DNA from 3 places in the Eoetvoesiella sp. genome. Region 3 is predicted to be linked to each of the others. Evidence: predicted binding sites of a transcription regulator. Region 3 holds the regulator's gene; each other region holds the start of a gene.

Region 1 (5,459 bases), on a different contig from region 3:
ATCTCATCGACGCAATGCGGCCCGAGTACGAGGCCATCGTGGCGGCAGGCTTCGACCTGCAGCTCGATTGCCCCGACCTGGCGATGGCTGCCCACACGGGTTTCCAGAGCCTCAGCGAAGCGGAGTTCACCGCGCGCGCCTGGCAGAACGTCGAGGCGCTCAATGCGGCCACCCGCAACATCCCTTCGGAAAAGCTGCGCATGCACGTCTGCTGGGGAAACTACGAAGGCCCGCACCATTGCGACATAGCACTGGAGAAGGTCATCGACCCCATCCTGGCCGCCAGGCCGTCGACCATTCTGTTCGAGGCGGCCAACCCCCGCCACGAGCACGAGTGGGAAATCTGGCGCGACGCCAAGCTGGCGGACAACAAGATTCTGGCCCCCGGCCTCATCGACAGCTGCTCGAACTATGTTGAACACCCCGAGCTGATTCGCCAGCGGCTCGAGCGCTACGTGGCGTTCATGGGCAAGGACCGGGTGCTGGCCAGCACCGACTGCGGTTTCGGCACCTTTGCCAACTACGGCAAGATCGATCCGGCCGTCACCTGGATGAAGCTTGCCGCGTTGCGGGACGGCGCTGAACGGGCCTCCCAGGCGTAAGCGTCCCAGGCATGAGAATCAGCCGTGCCGCTTCGCGCGACGCGGCTGGCCGGATCCGGTGTCATGAACCCCCGGCCCCGGTTTTGTGGCTGTGGGCCGGGCCGGCATGGCGCTTTACCGTTTCCGTCAGGACTTTTCTGTCTATCGGTTTGGTCAGGAACTCAGCGGCGCCCAGGGAAAGGCCCAGCGGACGATCGTCCAGCATCGAGACAATGATGACGGGAATGCCCGATAGCTCCGAGTCTTTCTTCAGCGCGGCCAGCACCGCCCAACCGTCCACCTGCGGCATCATCACGTCCAGCAGAATGGCGGCGGGGTTCAGGTTCCGGACGGTCTCGAGCGCATTCAGGCCCGAGGAAACATGCTCGACCCGATAGCCTTCGCGCGCCAGCATGGCGCCCATGACTTCGTGCACATGCGGATCGTCGTCGATGAGCAGCAGGGTGGTGGCGCCGGAAGGGCCGTGCGGCGTGGAATGCGCGGCTTTGGCGGCGGGTATGGGTTGGCGCAGGGGCAGGACGAGGGTGAAGCAGCTGCCTTCGCCCGGCGTGGACGATACGTCCACCGTGCCGCCCAGCAGTTCGCATAGCCGGCGGGTAATCGCCAGGCCCAGGCCGGTACCGCCGTATTGCCGGGTGGTCGAAGAATCGGCCTGCGTGAATGGCTGGAACAGCTTGGCCTGCTGCTCGGGCGTCATGCCGATGCCGGTGTCCTTGACGCGAATGACCAGGGACGGGGTTTCCTCGTCGGACGCCATCGCAATGCTCAGCGTCACACGGCCGTTCTTGGTGAATTTGCAGGCATTGCTGACCAGGTTCAGCAGTGATTGCTTGAGCTTGGTGAAGTCGGTTTCGACGGTGCCGATCTCGCCGTCGACGATGATCTCGACCACGTTGTCGTTGGTGGCGGCCAGAGGCTCGGTCAGGGTACGCACCTCGTCGGCCAGGCGGGCGATTTCCACCGGCTCGAGAAACACCTCCATGCGCCCGGCTTCGATCTTGGACAGGTCGAGAATGCCGTTGATCAGGCTTAGCAGGTGCTTGCCCGCGCTTTCTATCTTGTTCAGGTCCGACACATACTGGTCCTGTCCGTCGTCTTCGGCGTCTTCCTGCAGGATTTGCGCGTAGCCGATGATGGCGTTCAAGGGCGTGCGCAATTCATGGCTCATATTGGCCAGGAATTCGGATTTGGTTTTGTTGGCCAGTTCGGCGGCCTGCCGTGCTTCGTCCATGGCCTGTTCGGCCATCTTGATGGTGGTGATGTCGTAGATCCAGCCCGCCAGCGCAGGCTGCCCCGCGTAGGTGAGGCGCTGGTAGGTCAGCAGGCCCCAGAACGTCGTGCCGTCGAGGCGGCGGTGCTGCACTTCGGCATCCTTGAGCTCGCCGGTCTCGCGGAAAATATCCAGCATGCGCCGGCGGTCTTCGGGATCCACCCATAGATCCCGGCTGCGTTGCGGCATCTGGGCCGCGTCGTAGCGGTAGATGGCGTTGTGCGCCGGATTACGGTATAGATATTCGCCTTCATCCGTCACGATGACGACGGAAATGGGGGCTGTTTCGAGCAGCTGGCGCGCTTGTTCGGCGCTGCCGATGTCTGGATGGTTGTCGCTGCTCATGGAACCCCCTAAGGCGATTTATCGTGGAACATTCCGGAAATAATATGACAAATTAATACGGACCACGAAAAATATGCAAATCGGCGCGCCATGAAAAACACCCCAAAAGGCTGGATCGCAATCCTGCTTTTGGGGTGCTGTTCAAGCCCGCGGGGGCTTGCCGTACCTTGGGTGACCGGCGCCGGCCGGAGCCTGCGCCAGTCGGCGAAGCAAGGTGGCTTAGAAGCCGCCCATACCGCCCATGCCACCCATACCGCCCATGTCGGGCATGCCGCCGGCGGCCGGCTTGTCCTCGACGATTTCGGCCACAGCGGCTTCCGTCGTGAGCAGCAGGCTGGCAACCGAAGCCGCGTTTTGCAGCGCGGTGCGGGTAACCTTGGTGGGATCCAGGACGCCTTGCTCGACCAGGTCGCCGTACTCGCCGCTGGCTGCGTTGTAACCGTAGTTACCCTTGCCGTTGGCGACTTCGTTCACGACAACGCTGGGCTCGGCGCCGGCGTTGGCCACGATGGTGCGCAGCGGAGCTTCGACAGCGCGCAGGACCAGCTTGATGCCGGCTTCCTGGTCGATGTTGTCGCCCTTGACCTTGGCAATGGCAGCCTTGGCGCGGATGAGCGCAACGCCGCCGCCAGGAACGATACCTTCTTCGACCGCGGCGCGGGTAGCGTGCAGAGCGTCTTCGACGCGAGCCTTCTTTTCCTTCATTTCGACTTCGGTGGCAGCACCGACGCGAATCACGGCAACGCCGCCGGCCAGCTTGGCCACGCGCTCTTGCAGTTTTTCACGGTCGTAGTCGGACGTGGCTTCTTCGATCTGGACGCGGATTTGCTTGACGCGCGCTTCGATCGACTTGCCGTCGCCGGCGCCGTCGATGATGATGGTGTTTTCCTTGCCGACTTCGATGCGCTTGGCCTGGCCGAGCTCTTCGAGCGTGGCTTTTTCAAGCGAACCGCCGGTTTCTTCGGAGATGACCGTGCCGCCGGTGAGGATGGCGATATCTTCGAGCATGGCCTTGCGACGGTCGCCGAAGCCGGGAGCCTTGACGGCGGTGGTCTTGAGGATGCCGCGGATGTTGTTCACGACCAAAGTGGCCAGCGCTTCGCCTTCGACGTCTTCAGCCACGATGAGCAGAGGACGGCTGGACTTGGCAACTTGTTCCAGTACGGGCAGCAGATCGCGGATGTTGCTGATCTTCTTGTCGAAAATCAGAACGTAGGGATCGTCCAGCACGGAAACCTGCTTGTCCTGGTTGTTGATGAAGTAGGGCGAGAGGTAGCCGCGGTCGAACTGCATGCCTTCGACGACGTCCAGTTCGTTTTCCAGCGACTTGCCGTCTTCAACGGTAATGACGCCTTCCTTGCCGACCTTGTCCATGGCGTTGGCGATGATTTCGCCGATGGAGGAGTCGCTGTTGGCCGAAATGGAGCCGACCTGGGCGATTTCCTTGCTGGTGGTGCAGGGCTTGGAGATTTTCTTGAGCTCTTCGATGCCGACGGAGACAGCCTTGTCGATGCCGCGCTTCAGATCCATGGGGTTGATGCCGGCGGCCACGTACTTGAGGCCTTCTTCGACGATGGCTTGAGCCAGAACGGTGGCGGTGGTGGTGCCGTCGCCAGCGTTGTCGGAGGTCTTGGAGGCAACTTCCTTGACCAGTTGGGCGCCGATGTTTTCGAACTTGTCCTTCAGTTCGATTTCCTTGGCAACCGAGACGCCGTCCTTGGTGACGGTGGGGGCGCCGAACGAGCGTTCGAGCACAACGTTGCGGCCCTTGGGGCCCAGGGTGGTCTTGACGGCGTTGGCCAGGGTGTTCACGCCGCGGACGATGCGGGTGCGCGCGTCGTCGCCGAATAGTACTTGCTTAGCAGCCATTCTTGTATTCCTTGCTTAATTCGGTTGTAAATTACTGAATGACGGCGAGGATTTCTTCCTCGCGGATGACGAGCAGTTCTTCGCCATCGACTTTCACGGCCTGGCCGGCGTATTTGCCGAACAGAACCTTGTCGCCAGCTTTCACGTCAACAGGCAGGATTTTGCCGTCTTCGGTCTTTTTGCCAGGACCGACAGCGATGACTTCGCCTTGATCGGGCTTTTCAGCGGCGCTTTCAGGAATAACAATACCCGAAGCGGTGGTACGCTCGTTGTCCAGACGTTTGACGATCACGCGATCGTGCAAAGGACGCAGTGCCATGAAGGAACTCCTGTATCAAAAAAATTGGTCAACATTAACCGTGGGGACTGGCTGTTAGCACTCTGCCCCTTCGAGTGCTAATTATAGGGGCGATGTGGAATTCTTCAAGTACTGCCAGTAGGGTTGTTACATTTTTAGTGCTACGGGCGGATACCACGTCCACGGCGGCCTGCAACGGCTGGGAGGTGGGCGGCCGGCAGCGGCTGGAATTCCCTTTTTGCGCGTTCAGGCCTTGTCTGGCCGGGCTTCGGCTCTTTGCATGCCGGATCAGTCCATTTCCGCGCAGACGCCCTGCAGCTTTTGCAGGATGTCGTACAAGCGCACCCGGTCCCGGGGGGTGAGCGTGAGCAGCAGTTCCGCGTGCTTGGCGCAGGCCTTGGGGATGATTTCGCCCACCATCCTGGCGCCCTTGGGCGTGATCTTGCAGACCAGCGAACGGTCGCCGGCATTCATGGAGGTGGTGTAGACGAGTTCGCGCTGGATCAGTTCCTTGACCGTGCGGCTGACCATCGCCTTGTCGCTGGCCGAGACTTCAGCCAGTTGCTTGAGGGCGATCGAGCGATGGTGGGCCACCACGGAAAGCAGGCGCCACTGGGGCAGGGTCAGGTCCGCCTGGCCGGCATAGGTGGAGGGAAAACGCTTGAGGTGCGCCGCGATCCTGACTATGGGGACGGAAAGAAAATCCTCGACGGTGAGGTTGGAGCCGTCTGGCTCGATATGCTCCCAACGGCGGCGGGTTGATTGATGTGTTTTCACGGCCAGCTTTGATATTTTTTATGGCCCGATTGTCTCCGGGCGGGGGTGGAAAATGGAACGCGAAGCGATTGATAGGTGTTATTATGACTTATCAATTTGATAAGTCATAATAAACAGGATTTTGCGCTGCGTCCGCACCTGAATCAAGAACAAAATTTTGAGGAATCAAAAATTATCGGGCTATCCGAAGCCTGCAAAATGTAGTCCCGGCATATTCTTATTATGATTTATCAAAATGTTTTGCGCGTGTCAATAGGTGGAATTATTTGTTGATTCCTCAAATTGATAAGTCCAAAAT
Region 2 (5,459 bases), on a different contig from region 3:
GCAAACAGGAAGATCAGCGAATTGGCCCAGAACCCGAACTGCGACCACGAATGCTCGAGCTGCTCGAACGTGGTGGGCGACATGCGCGTGCGGCCGGACGACCCGACGACCAGGCCGGCAATGACGGTGGCAACCACGCCCGATGCTCCGAAATAATGCTCGGTGATGAAGAAAGTCAGATAGGCCACCGCCACGGTCAGGGTGACCTCGGACATGGGCCAGCCCCGCAGCAGGATGAACAACCAGCACGCCAGGCGTCCGATCAGGAATCCCGCCAGGCCGCCGAACAGGAAGCTGTACAGGAAGCTGGAAAAAATGGACTGCACCGAAACGTCGGTACTGCCGCTGTACAGCATGGTAAGCAGCACCGAATACAGGGAAATGGATGCCGCGTCGTTGAACAGCGATTCGCCTTCGACCAGGGTGGTCAGGCGCTTGGGCGCCCCCACCTCGCGGAACATGCCGACCACCGCGGCCGGATCGGTGGTGGCCACGATGGCGCCCAGCATCAGGCACACCACCAGGCCGTAGTCGGACGCCGCGCTAAGCGAGAACCCCACGGCCACGGTGCACACCACCACGGCCACGATGGCCATCATGAGAATGGGACCGATGTCGTCGAGCAAACGCCGCACATTGGTGGCCAGCGAGGTTTCGAACAAGAGTATGGGCAGGAAAACGTAGATGATGGTCTCCGAGGAAACCTCGAAGTGCTGCAGCACGTTGAAAATGCCCGACAGCACTCTGGGCATCCAGTCGTGCACATGGATGATCACGCCCAGGACGATGCCGACGATGGCCAGCAGCACCGAGTACGGCAGGCTCAGGCGGCCGGCCAGGGCCGGCATGAAACACACCAGCGCCAGAAGCACCGCCACCCCGAAAACCAGAAACCCCACATCCATCGTCAACGACACCCTCGAAATGGTATGAACACGTTTTGCCGCGGCAGGAGAGGCGGAACGCCCGCCATCGCGAAGCACGAGGCCGATTCGGCATGGATGCCCGAACCGGCCTGGCCGCCTGCCGGGAGCGTGGCGGCGAACGGCTTCCTCCGCCCGTGCTGCCGGCGCCCGTTCGCGTAGGATACGCTTTTTTTCTTTCCGGATTCAGATAATAGACAGGAGAAACGTGGCGCCGCTACAGCCGAATGTGTAGCGCAAGGTGCGCGACGCATAAAAGGTGCCCCCTCGCTGCGCCGCGCGAGCGGCTTGCTGCCCCCGAGGGGGCTTTTTACCTTGGGGCGACCCGCACGGCGCAAAGCGGCGGCGCATAAAAAATGGGACACCGTGCTGGTGTCCCATAAACATCCGCTTCAAAAGGGAGGGGATTGAGGAGAAGCAGAAGCGGACGAATGAACAACAGATACGAGCCAGAAGCAGGTACCAGTCATATTGCTCATGATGATTAGTGTCGCCGCCGGACAATAAGTTCGGCAATTTTTACGGGAATTTGTATTTAGTTGTAAAGCACAAAACCGGCCGCGAGCCGCCCCTGGGGCGGCGATCAGGCCGCGGCCAGGGATTGGCGCATTTTCTTGAGCGCGGCCGCTTCGATCTGGCGGACGCGTTCGGCCGAAACGCCGAATTCGGCGGCCAGTTCGTGCAGCGTGGCGCCGCCCTCGTCCTGCAGCCAGCGCGCTTCGATGATGCGGCGCGAGCGCGGATCCAGGACCTGCAGGGCATCGGCCAGGCCGGCACCCTGCTGATCGTCGTGGAACCGGCGCTCGAGCACCTGGGTGGGCTCTTGCGCGTCGTCGGACAGGTAGGCGATGGGCGCAAATGCGTCTTCGTCGTCGTGCGGGCTTTCCAGGGCCATTTCGTGGCCGGACATGCGCACTTCCATTTCGCTGACGTCTTCAGGCCGAACATTGAGCTCGGCGGCGATTTCCTGGATCTGCTCGGGATTGAGCGCGGAACCGTCGGGGCGCATGCGGCGCAGATTGAAGAACAGCTTGCGCTGCGCCTTGGTGGTGGCTACCTTGACCATGCGCCAGTTGCGCACCACGTATTCGTGGATTTCGGCCTTGATCCAGTGCACGGCAAACGAGACGAGGCGCACGCCGCGATCGGGGTCGAAGCGCTTGACGGCCTTCATGAGGCCCACATTGCCTTCCTGGATGAGGTCGGCATGCGGCAGGCCATAGCCCAGGTATTGACGGGCGATGGAAACCACCAGCCGCAGGTGCGAAAGAATAAGCTGGCGCGCCGCGTCGAGGTCGGTGTCGTCGCGCACTTTTTTGCCCAGCTCGATTTCTTGCTGGTGCGTGAGAACGGGCAGGCGATGGACGGCGCTTATGTAGGCTTCGATGGTGCCAAGCGCGCCAGGGTTTGCAATGGCCGCTGTCAAGGCCGTATTGGACAAGGCCAGGGAATGCGAACTGGATGTCATCGTTTTGGGCGATCCTTAGAAAGAAAAACCACGTTATCAGATATTAGCACTCTGTTGCCGAGAGTGCTAATTTTATGACTGCCCCATAGGGAAAAAGTTCTGAAAACAGCCCGGATTTCAATTATTTAAATTGTTTCTCCGGAAAGGTCCGCGCGAGGCTCTAGCTGATAATAATTCCCATTTCATGTAGAATTAAGCGGTTTTTTGCCACGGCCAACCCAACCGGCTCTTTACACCCGCGCACCAGCACCGCCCCTACCTTATTTTGCAACCCCGTATGAAGCCCTCGCCTTCAGTTCGCCGCCGTACTTATTGGCTTAAAACCCTGCATCAATGGCACTGGATGAGCTCCGCCTTGAGTCTGATCGGGCTGATCCTGTTCGCGGCCACCGGCCTTACCCTGAACAACGCTGCCCTGTTCGAAAGCGCGCCTTCGGTCATCACCCGCCACGCCACCATGCCCCAGAACCTGCTGCAGGAACTGCCGCCGCCGGCCTCGGCCAAAAAGGGCAAGCTGCCCGCCACTGCCGAAACCTGGCTCGACCAGCAACTGGGCATCCGCATACATGGCCGGCCGGCCGAGTTCTCGGCCGACGAAGTCTACGTATCGCTGCCCGAGCCCGGCGGCGACGCCTGGCTTTCCATCGACCGGGCCAGCGGCGAAGTCGAATACGAGCACAGCAGCCGCGGCTGGATCGCCTACCTGAACGATCTGCACAAGGGCCGGGACACCGGCGTGGTCTGGAGCTGGTTCATCGATATTTTCGCGGTGGCCTGCCTGATTTTCGGACTGACCGGCCTGCTGCTGCTGAAGTTGCATTCCAAGAACCGGATCTCGACCTGGCCCATGGTGGGCCTGGGCCTGGTCTTTCCCGCCGTCCTGCTGATACTTTTTAGCCACTAACCATGAAACACCTGCTCAAGACCACTCTCGCATGCGCCCTGGCCGGCATTTCCGGCGCCGGCGCCCAGGCCGCGGAAATGACCATCCAGGTCACCATTCCGCGCATCGACGCCACCGAATACCATCGCCCCTACCTGGCGGTCTGGCTGGAAAGCGCCGACAAGAAAACCGTGCGCGACATCGCCGTCTGGTACGAACAAAAGAACACCAAGAACGAAGAAGGCAAGAAGTACCTCAAGGACCTGCGCCAATGGTGGCGGGTCAGCGGGCGCAGCCAGGGTGCGCCGGCCGACGGGGTAAGCGGCGCCACCCGCGCGGCGGGGGTTCAAACCATACGCGTCGACAGCAAGCAGTTGGCCGGGCTGCCCGCCGGCAACTACGAACTGTCGATCGAGGCGGCGCGCGAAAAAGGCGGACGCGAACTGCTGCGCCTGCCCCTGGCCTGGCCACCCGCCAAGGCCGATACGCAAACCGTCCAGGGCCAGCACGAACTGGGCGCCGTCGAGATCAAGGTAGCTCCGTAGGCAGCCCGCAACCCTGGCGCCGCCAGGATCGGGCCGTAACCATTCCATTCTGGCTCTTCCGGGAGCCGCCGCTCAACACCCGGCCACGGGCAAGCCCGTCGCCTTCCATGTTTTTTTGGAGATCCGCGTCATGAAACGTTTCGCCACCCCACTACTGGCCCTGGCCTTTCTTTTGCCCGCCGCCACGCAAGCCCACGATATCTGGATCGTTCCCTCCGCCACCGTCTTGTCGGGCGACGAAGGCTGGGTCACCGTGGACGCGGCCGTCGGCAACGACAAGTTCTACTTCAACCACCGGCCCATGAACCTGAGCGCCCTGCAGATCACCGGCCCCGACGGCAAGCAGGTCGAAGCGGAAAACAAATTCAGCGGCGAACTGCGCAGCGGCTTCGACGTCCACCTGACCACGGACGGCACCTACCGCATCGCCATCGCCAGCGACGGCGCCACGGCACGCTGGAAGGAAGACGGAAAGATGAAGCGCTGGTTCGGCCCGGCCGCCGACCTCGCCAAGAAGGTGCCGGCCAAGGCCGAGGGGCTCGAAGTGCAGGAACGCGTGAGCCGCGTCGAGACCTTCGTCACCAAGGGCAAGCCCACCGCCATCGGCAAGATCGACAAAGGCATCAGCCTGATTCCCGTCACCCACCCCAACGATCTGTTCTCCGGCGAACACGCCAAGTTCATCGCCACCATCGATGGCAAGCCCGCCGCCCAGATTCCCGTCGAGATCGTGCCAGGCGGCAGCCGCTACCGCGACACGCTGAACACCATCAAGCTCACTACCAACGACAAGGGCGAGTTCGAAGTGAAATGGCCGCAGCCCGGCCAATACTGGCTGCATATCTCCAGCCAGGACCAAAAGACATCGGTGCCCCAGGCCAGCAAGCGCTCCCTGCTGTATTCGGCCACGCTGGAAGTCCTGCCGCAATAAGCCATCGAGGCGCGCGGCGGCCACACCCCTGAAGGCGGCGGAAACATGAACCGGCCAGACGACACCGCAGACCGGGCGGTTTCCTCCACTCCAGATCTCCGGCCCCGTCTCCATGGCCGCGCCGGCGTCTACGCGCAATTGCGGGGCGAGAGCATGGGCACGACCTGGACGGTCCAGTACGCTATCCCGCGCGAAGCGGCGCACGAAAACGGCGCCCCCGGCGCCGGTGGGCCAGACGCCGACGAGGGGCCGGGCGGCAGGCCTGCCGAAAATCATGGCCTGCCGCTGCAGCAGGCCATCCAGGCCGCGCTGGATCGCGTCGTCGATCAAATGAGCACCTGGGAACCGGACAGCGTGATCAGCATGTTGAACCGGGCCGAGCCGGGCTGGTATCAAATACCGGCGGAATTCTTCCACGTCTTGCAGCGCGCCCTGCAGATCGCCGAACAATCGGACGGCGCCTACGACCCAACCATGGGGCGGCTGACCGATCTATGGGGTTTCGGACCGAAAGGCCCTGTGCAGGAACCTCCCGCGCAAGCGGAAGTCGTCGCCGCGCTATCCTCGGCCGGCTGGCGCCGCACCGCCCTGAACGAGCCGCTGCGAGGCGTCTGGCAGCCCGGCGGCCTGCAATTCGACCTGTCGTCCATTGCCAAGGGCTACGGCGCGGATGAAATCGCCCGCGTGCTGGACGAGCACGGCACCGAGC
Region 3 (5,459 bases):
TCCTTGGCCGACACATGCAAAATGCCGTTGGCGTCGATATCGAAAGTGACTTCGATTTGCGGCGTCCCGCGCACTGCCGGAGGAATGCCTTCCAGGTTGAACTCGCCCAGCGCCTTGTTGCCCGCGGCGATTTCGCGTTCGCCCTGGAACACCTTGATGGTCACGGCAGGCTGGTTGTCGTCGGCCGTGGAGAACACCTGCGAGAACCGGGTGGGAATCGTGGTGTTCTTCTGGATCATCTTGGTCATGACGCCGCCCAGGGTTTCGATACCCAGGGACAAGGGGGTCACGTCCAGCAGCAGCACGTCCTTGCGGTCGCCCGCCAGCACGGAACCCTGGATGGCGGCGCCCGCGGCGACAGCCTCGTCGGGGTTGACGTCTTTGCGGGGCTCGCGGCCGAACAGTTCCTTGACCTGCTCCTGCACCTTGGGCATGCGGGTCATGCCGCCGACCAGGATGACGTCGTCGACCTCGGAAACCTTGATGCCGGCGTCCTTGATGGCGATGCGGCAAGGCTCGATGGTGCGCTCGATGAGTTCTTCGACCAGCGCTTCCAGCTTGGCGCGCGTGATCTTCAGGTTCAGGTGCTTGGGGCCCGAGGCATCGGCCGTGATGTACGGCAGGTTGATCTCGGTTTGCTGGGCAGAGGACAGCTCGATCTTGGCCTTTTCAGCGGATTCCTTCAGGCGCTGCAGGGCCAGCACGTCTTTCGACAGATCGACGCCGCTTTCCTTCTTGAACTCGGTGATGATGTAGTCGATGATGCGCTGGTCGAAGTCTTCGCCGCCCAGGAAGGTGTCGCCGTTGGTCGACAGAACCTCGAACTGCTTTTCGCCATCGACGTCGGCGATTTCGATGATGGAAATATCGAAGGTGCCGCCGCCCAGGTCATACACGGCGATCTTGCGGTCGCCCTTTTCGGCCTTGTCCATGCCAAAGGCCAGCGCCGCCGCGGTGGGCTCGTTGATGATGCGCTTGACGTCCAGCCCGGCGATGCGCCCTGCGTCCTTGGTGGCCTGGCGCTGGCTGTCGTTGAAGTAGGCCGGAACCGTGATGACGGCCTCGGTGACTTCTTCGCCCAGGTAATCCTCGGCGGTTTTCTTCATTTTGCGCAGCACGTCGGCCGACACTTGGGGAGGCGCCAGCTTCTTGCCTTGCGCTTCGACCCAGGCGTCGCCGTTGTCGGCCTTGAAGATTTTGTAAGGCATCAAATGGATGTCTTTTTGCACGGCCTTTTCGTCGAACTTGCGGCCGATGAGGCGCTTGACCGCGTACAGCGTGTTCGCGGGGTTGGTGACGGCCTGGCGCTTGGCGGGAGCCCCGACCAGCACTTCGCCGTCCCCCATGTAGGCGACGATGGAAGGCGTCGTGCGCGCGCCTTCGGAGTTTTCAATAATCTTGACCTTGCCGCCTTCCAGGACGGAAACACAGCTGTTCGTGGTGCCAAGGTCAATACCGATAATTTTGCTCATGATCTGCAACCCTGAAAAATATTCTTGAATGATGAAATACGAGATGTTCTACAAGTGGGGGCTGGCACAGCCTTTTCAAGCCCGTTTTTCCCCGTGTTTTATGTTTTATGGTGCACTGCACTCTACTGGGCAGGCTGGCCGGACGAAACCGTGACCAGGGCCGGCCGCAGCACGCGCTCGGCGATGGTGTAGCCTTTCTGCAAGGTCTGGACCACCGCGCCCTCGGCCTGTTCGGACGGAATGGACGAAATGGCCTGATGCACGTGGGGGTCGAATTTGTCGCCGGGTTCGGGCGCGACCTCCTTGAGCAGATTGCGCTCGAAAGCCCCGACCAGTTGCTTGAGGGTGGCTTCCACGCCCGCGCGCCAGGCCTCGGCGGTCTGGTCGGCCTGGGCCAGGGCGGCTTCGAGGCTGTCCTTGACGGGCACCAGGCTTTCGGCGAACGACTCCGTGCCGAACTTGCGGGCCTTGGCCACGTCTTCCTGGGCGCGCCGGCGAACGTTTTCGACCTCGGCCTTGGCGCGCAGCAGTTCCTCGTAGTATTGGGCAACCTGGGCTTCGGCGTTCTTCAGCAAGACAGCCAGATCCTCCGGCTGCTCGATATCGGACTCCACGATTTCGGGCTCGTTGATCTCGAGCTTCTCGGACGTGTCCGTTGCTGGGTTTTCTTTTTTGGAATCAAAGGGTTGATCCGTTGACGACATGGGGGAACTCCGCTACGAAATAAACTTGATTGTATGAAAGTGGGGACGTTTTCCCCAACTTCAAGCCCTGAACCGGCCCTGATCGCCCCGTCTGCAAGCAGGGCCTGCCCATCCGGACTATCCTCGGCCCGCCAGCCAGCCTTCAATATGGCGCCGGATGAGCCGGGCAAGACCCTCGGCCCACTGCGCATCGCCGTTCAGGCAGGGAATGTAGCGGAACTGCTTGCCGCCACTGCCCAGGAAGGCGTCTCGGCACTGCATCTGGATTTCCTCCAGAGTTTCGAGGCAGTCGGCCAGGAAGCCGGGGCACAGTACGTCGACCTGGGCAATGCCCTGCCTGGCCCACTGCTGCAGGGTCGGCATGGTGTAGGGTTCGAGCCAGCGCTGGGCGCCAAAACGGCTTTGAAACGCCACGTGCACGAGCTGCCCGTCTTCGCCAAGATGCTGGCGCAAGGCCTGGGCGGTCTCCATGCAATCGCGGTGATAGGGATCGCCCTGCTCCACGGTAACACGGGGAAGGCCATGGAAACTGAGCAGCAGGCGCTGCGGCTTGCCGCGCTCCTGCCAGAATTGCCGCAGCTGGCGGGCCAGCGCCTCGATATAGGCCGGCTCGGTGTTGTAGCGCTTGACGAAACGCAGTTCCGGCTGGTTGCGCACGCGCGCCAGGCAGGCCATGACCGCGTCCACGGCGGTGGCCGTCGTGCTGGCCGCGTATTGTGGATACATGGGCAGGACAAGAATGCGCTCGCACCCCCGGCCGCGCAAGCGCGCCAGCGCATCGGCGATGGAAGGGTTGCCGTAGCGCATGCCGGCTTCGACCACGGCATCGATCCCCGTCCCGACCAGCGCCGCCTGCACCGCCCGGGCCTGGGCAAGGCTGTACACCAGCAGGGGCGACCCCTGCTCCAGCCAGATTTCCCTATAGCGCGGCGCCAGCTTGCGCGGCCGCAAGGGCAGCACCGCCCCGCGCAATATGGGCTGCCAAAGCCACTGCGGCATTTCGATGACGCGGGGATCGGACAGGAATTCGCCCAGGTATTTGCGGATCGAGCCCGCCGTCGCCTCGTCGGGCGTGCCCAGATTGATCATGAGAACGCCAATCGGCCCGGCCAGGCGGATGGGAGGGGTAGCCTCGAGGGCATGCGGATCGGACGGCTCGGGGAGAAATCGGGACACGGAAATTCCTGGCAAAAGCAAAGCCGCGGCAATGCCGGCGGCGAAAACGGGCTGGCAATGAAGCGGGATCAGGTTTGATTATGGCTTAACGCATTGGACAGCAGGCGGGAGGTGATGTCGACGATGGGGATGACGCGCTCGTAGGACATGCGGGTCGGACCGATGACGCCCAAGGTGCCCACCACCTTGCCATTGACGCCATAAGGCGCGGTGATGACCGAGACATCCTCCATGGGCACCAATTGCGAATCGCCGCCAATGTAGATTTGCACCCCCTGGGCCCGGCTGGATACGTCCAGCAGCTGCAGCAGGTCGGTTTTTTTCTCGAACAGCGAGAACATGCGGCGCAGGCGATCCATGTCGGAGGCGATTTCGGAGATGTCGAGCAGCTTGCTTTCGCCCGAGATGACCACGGATTCGTCGGTGTCGACCTTGGCCGTGCCGGCCTCGACCGCCGCCTGCATCAGGCGGGAAATATCGGCCTGCAGGGAAGACAGTTCGTCGGCGATGGCCACCCGCACTTCTTCGAAGGACATGCCGGCGAAATGGTGGTTGAAGAAATTGCTGGCTTCCAGCAGTTCCTGCTCGAGGTAGTCGCGCTGCACGAACAGGATGCGGTTCTGCACGTCGCCGTCGGGCGTGACGATGATGAGCAGCACCCGTTTTTCGGACAAGCGGATGAACTCGATCTGGCGGAACACCTGGGCGCGCTTGGGCGCCAGCACGACGCCGGCGAACTGGCTCAGGTTGGACAAAAGCGTCGCGGCGGCGCTGACCGCCCGGCTGGGCTCGGCGGCCGGCAGCATTTCGCGGATCTCGCTGGGCTGAAGGACTTCGAAGCGCTGGACCGCCAGCAGCCTGTCGACGAACATGCGATAGCCGCGCGGCGTGGGAACACGCCCGGCCGAGGCATGGGGACTATGGATAAGCCCGAGCTCTTCGAGGTCGGCCATGACGTTGCGTATGGTGGCCGGCGAAAGGTCGAATACTTTCGACAGCGTGCGCGAACCCACGGGCTGCCCGTCGGCGATATAACGTTCTATCAGGGCTTTTAAAAGCGCTTTGGCTCGATCATCCATATTCGTATATTACGCAATTCGGCGGCAAACAGGGTGTTTTACGTACAGCCACAACCCCCCGGGGGAACATATAATCAATTTATCCTAAATATCCTAAAAAAAACTCGACAAGGTATTCCCACATGCATTTTAAAACTGTCGCACTTATCGGCAGGCACCAGGATACGGGTCTGGATGCCCCCTTGCGCAGTCTGGCCGAAACCATACGGGCGGCGGGATGCAAGGTACTGATCGAAGCCGAAACGGCGCAGAACACCGGCCTTGCCGAATACCCCGTCGCCAGCTACGAAGAAATCGGCCGGCAGGCCGACCTGGCCGTCATCATGGGGGGCGACGGCACCATGCTGGGCGCCAGCCGCATGCTCGCGCCCAGCAAAGTACCGCTTATCGGCATCAACCATGGCCGGCTGGGCTTCATCACCGACATCCCCCTGCACGACGCCACCAACGTGCTGGCCAGCGTCATTCACGGCAATTTCGAGGTCGAAGAACGCATCCTGCTCGAAGGACGGATCGTACGCGGCGACCAGACCCTGTTCTCGGGCATCGCCCTGAACGACGTCGTCATCAACCGTGCGGGACGGGGCGGCATGATCGAACTGCGCGTCGAGCTCGACGGCTCGTTCATGTACAGCCAGCGCGCCGACGGCCTCATCATCGCCACCCCCACCGGATCCACCGCCTATGCCCTTTCGGCCAACGGCCCCATCCTACACCCCCGGCTCAACGGCATACTGCTGGTACCCGTCGCGCCGCAAGCGCTGTCGAACCGGCCCATCGCCATTCCCGACAGCGGGCTGCTAAGCATGACCATCACCGCGCTGGGCCGCGTCGAATCCGGCGCCAGCGTGCACTTCGACATGCAAACCTGGTCCGACTGCCAGCCCGGCGACCGCATCGACGTGCGCCGGGCCCAGCATACCGTCCAGTTCATCCACCCCATCGGCTACAGCTTCTTTTCCACCCTGCGGCGCAAGCTGCAATGGAATCGCATGCCGCAACTGTCGGACGAAACCGAATAAGCCATG

The links. Region 3 encodes HrcA, which represses chaperone genes, less so after heat shock. Its sites were predicted from a motif close to TTAGCACTCNNNNNNNNNGAGTGCTAA; they were not measured.
Region 1: a site for HrcA is predicted at 4,460-4,486, ahead of VNT00_RS01050 (co-chaperone GroES). Genes of this name have one in related genera too.
Region 2: a site for HrcA is predicted at 2,435-2,461, ahead of rpoH (RNA polymerase sigma factor RpoH). Genes of this name have one in related genera too.

What each region holds. Positions count from the first base shown of each region.
Region 1 covers NZ_DATMGA010000007.1:690-6,148, forward strand. Annotated here, with positions in the region: gene VNT00_RS01035 (cobalamin-independent methionine synthase II family protein) at 1-602, shown strand, start outside; gene VNT00_RS01040 (ATP-binding response regulator) at 664-2,217, opposite strand; gene groL (chaperonin GroEL) at 2,437-4,086, opposite strand; gene VNT00_RS01050 (co-chaperone GroES) at 4,118-4,405, opposite strand; gene VNT00_RS01055 (MarR family winged helix-turn-helix transcriptional regulator) at 4,673-5,161, opposite strand.
Region 2 covers NZ_DATMGA010000021.1:74,135-79,593, forward strand. Annotated here, with positions in the region: gene VNT00_RS06825 (cation:proton antiporter) at 1-905, opposite strand, end outside; gene rpoH (RNA polymerase sigma factor RpoH) at 1,507-2,391, opposite strand; gene VNT00_RS06835 (PepSY-associated TM helix domain-containing protein) at 2,669-3,295, shown strand; gene VNT00_RS06840 (DUF2271 domain-containing protein) at 3,307-3,819, shown strand; gene VNT00_RS06845 (DUF4198 domain-containing protein) at 3,950-4,750, shown strand; gene VNT00_RS06850 (FAD:protein FMN transferase) at 4,796-5,459, shown strand, end outside.
Region 3 covers NZ_DATMGA010000015.1:8,023-13,481, reverse strand. Annotated here, with positions in the region: gene dnaK (molecular chaperone DnaK) at 1-1,472, opposite strand, end outside; gene grpE (nucleotide exchange factor GrpE) at 1,595-2,176, opposite strand; gene hemH (ferrochelatase) at 2,294-3,352, opposite strand; gene hrcA (heat-inducible transcriptional repressor HrcA) at 3,421-4,431, opposite strand; gene VNT00_RS04260 (NAD kinase) at 4,554-5,453, shown strand; gene recN (DNA repair protein RecN) at 5,457-5,459, shown strand, end outside.